One region of the Escherichia sp. XD33 genome, then DNA from elsewhere that is predicted to be linked to it. Evidence: predicted binding sites of a transcription regulator. Region 1 holds the regulator's gene; the other holds the start of a gene.

Region 1 (3,999 bases):
GCTGATTCCGCAAGACTGCCTGTTCTGCTATGATTGCCTTTATCCGTGGGCAATTTTCCACCCCCATTTCAATAAGTTTCAAGAGGTTATTTCACTCATGGCTATCACTGGCATCTTTTTCGGCAGCGACACCGGTAATACCGAAAATATCGCAAAAATGATTCAAAAACAGCTTGGTAAAGACGTTGCCGATGTCCATGACATTGCAAAAAGCAGCAAAGAAGATCTGGAAGCTTATGACATTCTGCTGCTGGGCATCCCAACCTGGTATTACGGCGAAGCGCAGTGTGACTGGGATGACTTCTTCCCGACTCTCGAAGAGATTGATTTCAATGGCAAACTGGTTGCGCTGTTTGGTTGTGGTGACCAGGAAGATTACGCCGAATATTTCTGCGACGCATTGGGCACCATCCGCGACATCATTGAACCGCGCGGTGCAACCATCGTTGGTCACTGGCCAACTGCGGGCTATCATTTCGAAGCATCAAAAGGTCTGGCAGATGACGACCACTTTGTCGGTCTGGCTATCGACGAAGACCGTCAGCCGGAACTGACCGCTGAACGTGTAGAAAAATGGGTTAAACAGATTTCTGAAGAGTTGCATCTCGACGAAATTCTCAATGCCTGATGTGATGCGGCGTAGACTCATGTCTACGCCGTATTAATAGATAATGCCAATCAAAATAATTGCTACAAATTTGTAACTTTTGCTGTTGTACCTGTACAATGTCCCGGTGTTCAAGTGGCCTTGCCGTTGTAAATGTAAGCTATGCCACGTTTTTATTAACAATATTTGCCAGGGACTTGTGGTTTTCATTTAGGCGTGGCAATTCTATAATGATACGCATTATCTCAAGAGCAAATTCTGTCACTTCTTCTAATGAAGTGAACCGCTTAGTAACAGGACAGATTCCGCATGACTGATAACAATACCGCCCTAAAGAAAGCTGGCCTGAAAGTAACGCTTCCTCGTTTAAAAATCCTGGAAGTTCTTCAGGAGCCGGACAACCATCACGTCAGTGCGGAAGATTTATACAAACGTCTGATCGATATGGGTGAAGAAATTGGTCTGGCTACGGTATATCGCGTACTGAACCAGTTTGACGACGCTGGTATCGTCACCCGCCACAATTTTGAAGGCGGTAAATCCGTATTTGAACTGACACAGCAACATCACCACGATCACCTGATCTGCCTCGACTGCGGCAAGGTTATCGAATTTAGTGATGATTCCATCGAAGCGCGTCAGCGTGAAATTGCCGCAAAACATGGCATTCGCCTGACTAACCACAGTCTCTATCTTTACGGTCACTGTGCCGAAGGCGATTGCCGCGAAGATGAGCACGCGCACGAAGGCAAATAAGCCAGCCTGAACGAGAAAAGCCAACCTGCGGGTTGGCTTTTTTATGCAAGGGAAATAAGAAAAGCGAGAGTTACAGCTCTCACTTATTTGTTATTACTGCGAATTTCCTGCCAGACCTTATCACAATCGGCTTTCACCGCCTGATCATTTCCGGTTTGCGTTGCACGCAGACACTGCTGATAATCCAGTACGCGGACACTTTCCTGGTCGGCAAACTGCTGATGTTGTTTCTCTTTCTTCAGCACGTTTAACACGCTCTGGCAGGCTTCAATTTTTTCCGGCGAACCTTGCGCGGTGTTGATACAGGCGCTGTATGCCTCTTTCAGACGGCTGTCTTCCTGTGGTGCGGTTGATTGCGCACAAGCTACCAGCCCCGATGCCATCATGGCGATGAGAATCAGTTTTTTCATAGCAAATTCCTCAAACGTGCGGCAGGCACAAAACCTGCCGCGTCGGGCATCAGAAGATGGTGAATGGTGCGATTACCATAAATTTTACGTCACGCTCATCCTGGAAGATGTTGCCGTAACCACCGCCCCAGCTTGGGATGTCGGAGTGGTTGTCGTATTCGGTGAAGTGCAGTTTGAACATCGTGCCTTTGGCGCGACCGTCCTGAATGGTATAGACCGCATCCAGGCTGTATGCAGACTCTTCAATAGTCCGGTTTTTGTCGTAGTACGCATCCGGATTGCTCTGCCAGGTCGCAGGTTTAGCATCCCATGCGTAAACGTAGGAAGCGCCGATGGCGAAGCCTGGAAGATTCCAGTTTTTCAGGTCATACATCGCACCGAAGAAGACTGCTTTTTCGCCGTTGGCGTTGAAGTCAGAACGGTTGTCCCACCAGATATCCAGGCGACCGTTTGAGGAAGCGTAGGTTGGAGTCATACGTTGCAGGAAGTATCCCTGCTGACCGTCAGCCTTAACCCAGGTGCCTTCGAGGCGCAAATCCACTACGTCAGCCGCCCGGTAACCAAAGGTCAACGCCTGCAGCCAGGCGGTGCCGTCATAAAGGTCGTTGACGCTGCGATCGTCAACTTTATCGCGGGTACCGTAGAACTGGTAGCTGGTGGTTAACGGGCTACCGGCGATATCAAATTTGTAGCTGGCTTTGGCAAAATATTGATCGATATACCCTTCCGCCTGACCAAAAGCCGCTTCCAGTACGAAGTTATTTTTGAAGTCGTATTTCGCCCCAAGGGAGTGCAGATAATCAACTTTGGTGGTTTTATCGTTCTGATAAAACTCATCCATTTCCAGATGCCACGGCGCTTTGTATTCGTTGGTCCACATGTAGGAGAAACTCAATGCACCGGCATCGCCGTAATCAAAATTCGCTCCGGCTTCCGCACCCTGATAAGTACCCGGCATAAAGCTCCAGTGAGGCGCTAACAGCGTCTGACCGGTTGGCTGAATATAACCTGCCCTCGCCCAAACCGGACCGTATTTAAATTTGGCCGCTGCTTTATACAGGCTTATACCGCTTTTGTCGCCGGACCAGTCTTCGTCATAGGCTTTATTACTTTTTGAAAACGCGATTTCGTTCGGGTGAGAGCTGTCGCCGTTTTCCGCCATTTCAATCGCCGTAAACGCGGCAATATCAAGGCCGAACATATCAGCAGCATAACCAGACTGAAAATCGAGGTTGGCATTCCAGGTGGAGTGAGAAAGGTTGGTTTTGTATTTGTCGCCGTCGGTAACATCTTTACGGTCGCGTTCACGCTGCCAGTAATATATACCGCCGGTTAAGGTTGAATCGTCGATGAATCCTTCGGCGCGAGCCTCCGGCATTGCCATAAAGCCCGACATTGCTGTAACACCGGCGATAGCCAGCGCCAGCGTACTACGTTTGCCACTAAACGTACGCATGGGTTAATCCTCTTTGACGTATAAATTGCTGCACCAAAGGTGAACAGCGAAAAAAAATAAAAATTAAAAAAGTAGCGTTGAGAAAAGTCTCGCTGACTACAGGAACAGACTATTTTTCGCGACGCGAATTATCAATCTCTTTCTGTAACCAGAATGTAAGAACATGAGCAACCGCACATATTTTGATGATTTTTGTTACAAGGCTTAAGTTTGCGGTTGAAAGGCTTGCAGAAGAATAAAAGCGTGAATTTCCAGCAAGATGAAAGCGGTTACATTTTATTTAATTATGTTTTGTGATTTTAAATTTATTTTATGGATAAATTGCGAAGCGGAATTAATTCGCGAAGAAAAGCAGAAAAAACGCCGCAGAGCGCGGCGTTTTGGATTGTTTGCATATTTCTTGCCGGATGCGGCGTGAACGCCTTATCCGGCCTACAAAAGCACGCAAACTCAATATATTGCAGAGATCATGTAGGCCTGATAAGCGTAGCGCATCAGGCAATTTAGCGTTTGAAACTGTTTGTCTGTTCCTTGCCGGATGCGACGTAAACGCCCCATCCGGCATAGCGAAACTTAAAATTACTCGCCTACTTTCGCCCAGGTATCACGCAGCCCAACGGTGCGGTTAAATACCGGTTTTTCCGCCGTAGAATGGCGGCTATCGAGGCAGAAGTAACCTTCACGCTCAAACTGGAATGCTTTACCCGCAACCGCATCTTTCAGCGACGGTTCAGCAAAGCCCTGTTTGATCACCAGCGATTCCGGGTTAA
Region 2 (3,999 bases), on a different contig from region 1:
AGGGAGCAACAATAATGACAATGCTACTGCCGCTCTTCATTCTGGTTGGTTTTATTGCAGGTTATTTTGTTAATGCCATCGCCTATCACCTCTCGCCGTTGGAGGATAAAACGGCGTTAACGTTTCGCCAGGTATTGGTTCATTTCAGGCAAAAAAAATATGCCTGGCATGATACAGTGCCCCTGATACTTTGTGTTGCTGCTGCTATCGCCTGCGCCCTGGCACCTTTCACGCCCATCGTGACTGGCGCACTCTTTCTCTATTTCTGTTTCGTACTCACGCTCAGTGTTATTGATTTTCGCACTCAGCTCCTGCCCGACAAACTCACCTTACCGCTGCTCTGGCTTGGCTTGGTATTTAATGCGCAGTATGGATTAATTGATTTACATGATGCGGTTTACGGCGCGGTAGCGGGCTATGGGGTGCTGTGGTGTGTTTACTGGGGCGTCTGGTTAGTTTGTCACAAAGAGGGATTGGGCTACGGTGATTTCAAGCTACTGGCCGCTGCAGGCGCATGGTGTGGCTGGCAAACGTTGCCAATGATACTGCTGATTGCCTCGCTGGGTGGCATTGGTTACGCCATCGTTTCACAACTTCTGCAACGCCGGACTATAACCACTATCGCATTCGGCCCGTGGCTTGCGCTCGGCAGCATGATAAACCTGGGGTATCTGGCCTGGATCTCTTATTAACCGGGAGGGTTCTCCCTCCCGACACGGCTCAACCTTCTTCGCGGATCTGTGCTTGCAGATAATTTTGCAGGCCCATCTTCTGAATCAGATCAAGTTCCGTTTCCAGCCAGTCGATATGGCCTTCTTCATCACGCAAAATTTCTATCATCATATCGCGGCTGACGTAATCATGAACGCTATCGGCATAACCAATTGCCTCACGCAAATTCTTCGCGCCATCCAGCTCAAGTGCCAGATCAGAACGCAGCATTTCCTCAACATCTTCACCAATGTTCAGTTTGCCCAGGTCCTGTAAGTTTGGAAGACCTTCCAGAAAAAGAATGCGCTCAATATAACGATCGGCGTGTTTCATCTCATCAATGGATTCATGATACTCCACATCATTGAGACGTTTGAGACCCCAGTTTTTAAACATTCGGGCATGGAGAAAGTACTGATTGATTGCGACAAGCTCATTTCCCAACAGTTTGTTGAGATAATTTATAACTTTAGTATCACCTTTCATTTTTTGACTCCTTCGCTTCCACTCTTTGAAGAGTAGAACGGCTTACGAGTAAGTCAAAAAACACACTCCGTTTATGCGGACTCCTTAAACTCCGGCAGCTGCATTAATTCATCCTCCATCACTTCACGCGCGGCCCGGACACATTTACCGCACTGATTGCCGACCGGAATAAATTTTTTTAATTGCTGGAACGAGTGAGGGGAAAACTGGCGCACAGCCTGACGAATTTTTTTATCGCTGATACCATTACAAAGACAAACGTACATAGAGACTCCCGTATACTTTCTTCAAAAATAAATGAAAATAGTTCTTATTTCAATTACGGAAAGACTCTTTTTTAAGCAAAGAATAGAAATATGAATAAAAATAATGGGCTACCAAAAGTAGCCCATTGACAAAAAATGCGGCGATACTGGAAGGTATCGCCAACACATTTATTGCTTAGTAAACGGCGCGAAGATTTCGCTAAATGCGTACTTCGGTGCCTGTTCTTTAGTCAGGCCGTGGAATTCCGGAGACAGGTTAGTGCCGCCCGGCAGGTCGCGCGCGATTGACCAGATACCAACCATACCGAGATTACGCTTCTGCGCATCCTGCATGACCAGACGAGCATCAGAGAGATAGAACACCTCGCCCTGAACGTCGTTCACGCCAACCATCGGCGTGGTACCCATCATAGCGTCAATTTCTGCATCGCTCTTATTGGGATGGAGGCCTTTCAATTGTGAATGCAGGTTGGCAATCGCAGACGTTGCACACTTACCGTGAATGTTCTGGCCTTCGGTATTTGCAGACTGACAAATCGCGTTACCGTAGTCCATTGTCATCACGTTCACACCCGCCAGCTCAACACCTTTCGCTTTGGCATCGCTCAGGACATTCATCCCTTCCGGCGTCAGGCCAGTCGGCAGAATTGGCAAGGTGTACCAGATAGCAATATCTTTGCCTTCTGACTTCCATTTATCCTGCACTTTCTTCACAGCAAGGTTACGACGTTCAATAGATGCCTGATCCGCAACCCAGGTGCCTTCGATATCGAAGTCCAGGACTTTGAGGTTCAGGTTATCAACGATGTCATAATAATGCTGCATCAGATCGTCTACGTTCTTACAGGAAGCAGCCAGCGGAGCGTTGTTAGCACCACCGATAGACAGCATCACATCGCCGCCAGCCTCACGCAGAGCTTTGATTTTGCTGTACTGAGCGTAATTCTGCATACCGTAAGCGGTACCCCATGTCGGCAGACAGGTGTTCGCATCTTTACTCACCACAAACGCCAGCGTGAAGTGGTTGACGTTATGATTCTTAGCCAGCGCAGCCAGATCCGGGATCGTATTCAGCGTAAAGTCGACATACGGTGCATAAACGTGTTTCGGCCACGCTTTCTTCGGCGTACCTACGCGCTCTTTGGTTCCGGTCCAGTCAACAAAAACACGCCACGGGTTGCTGTCAGAAGGAGAAACTTTCTGCACTTTACTCTGAGAAATGTAGTTCACACCGTTAAAGCGAATCAGCGTATCGCTGGCATAAAGCGTTTCTGGATTAAACTGCGGCGCATTATTCAGCTCTTCGTTGCTATAGCTCTGAGCCTTACCTAACGGCTTCCACGGGCGGCTATTGCTACCGGTGGCGTTTTGGTTCGCCACCAGAGCAGGGTTGTCACTTTGCGTCCAGAACAGCGCTTCATAAGCCTGCCCATCAACAACAACGCGATCACCTTTCACGTACACAGTGGATGCGGACCATGCTTTCGCCGGTTCGTATTTCTTCCACGGGTTATCGCCGCCCGGGACAAAGCCCCATGCGTCTTGATCGACAGAAGTTTTATAATGTGCATCGTTATAATCTACGATGCTGTCCGCGCTGTACGCTTTGCTGGCCTGGAAACCATCCGCAACAATGACGCCGCCGTTATCAATTTCACAGGTAGTCGGGTTACCGTACTGACTCAATTCCGCAGCGGTAGCTGTACGCTCGAGACGCCATGGGTTATTGGAGTTTTCAGCGCTGGTACCCCGTGGGCAATCTTTAGACCCAACCCACCAGGCGTTCTTGTAAACATTACCATTGAAAATAACATGGTAAATTTCGCTACCTTCCTGGCCGCTCCACGCTTGCAATGAGTAATCGTTAACGCTATCCGCTGGTGTTGATGGCTCGCTGTTATCCGGAGTTGGGGTCACCGGTGTTTCCGGAGTTGGATCAACCGGAGTCACAGCACCGCCATTATTATCCGGCTTAACGGAACAGGAGCCAGGGTTACCATACTGGCTGATTTCTGTTGCCGTTGCCGCGCGAACATAACGCCATGGGTTACTGGCATCGTTTTCTTTCGCATCGCCTGGGCAATTTGCCGCGCCTACCCACCAGGCGTTCTTATAAATGCCGCCGTTATAGATAACGTACCATGTAGAAGAACCTTCCTGACCTTTCCAGGCTACTACAGCATAGTTGTCGTTTGACTTATCAGCTGGGGCTGGCTGAACATCAGGAGCCGGTTTAACGTCCGGTGCCGGTTTCACATCCGGTGAAGGCTGTGGTGCTGAAGTACAGGACTGTGGATTACTGGTTTCTGAGATTTCCGTTGCCGTAGCGGCACGAACATAACGCCATGGGTTGCTGGCATCATTGCCTTTCGCATCACCCGGGCAGTTAGAAGAGGCTACCCACCAGGCATTCTTATATACCGCACCATTAAAGACGACATACCAGGTCTGACCGCCCTGCTGTTTATTCCAGGCAACTACAGAAGAATTAGACGGAACAGTGCCCTGTGCTGGTGTAGCCGAACCGCCATTAGCC

What was found. The regulator Fur, encoded in region 1, represses iron uptake genes when iron is present. The targets are predictions, from matches to a motif close to ATAATAATGAGAACNACTATCAA.
Region 2: bfd (bacterioferritin-associated ferredoxin) is a predicted target of Fur. The motif match lies at 1,495-1,517, and genes of this name have one in related genera.

The regions. Positions count from the first base shown of each region.
Region 1 covers NZ_JAENDM010000011.1:18,592-22,590, forward strand. Annotated here, with positions in the region: gene fldA (flavodoxin FldA) at 98-628, shown strand; gene uof (fur leader peptide) at 838-924, shown strand; gene fur (ferric iron uptake transcriptional regulator) at 917-1,363, shown strand; gene chiQ (ChiQ/YbfN family lipoprotein) at 1,447-1,773, opposite strand; gene chiP (chitoporin) at 1,823-3,229, opposite strand; gene K0778_RS08855 (hypothetical protein) at 3,489-3,647, shown strand; gene glnS (glutamine--tRNA ligase) at 3,809-3,999, opposite strand, start outside.
Region 2 covers NZ_JAENDM010000069.1:756-4,754, reverse strand. Annotated here, with positions in the region: gene gspM (type II secretion system protein GspM) at 1-15, shown strand, start outside; gene gspO (prepilin peptidase GspO) at 15-692, shown strand; gene bfr (bacterioferritin) at 721-1,197, opposite strand; gene bfd (bacterioferritin-associated ferredoxin) at 1,269-1,463, opposite strand; gene chiA (bifunctional chitinase/lysozyme) at 1,632-3,999, opposite strand, start outside.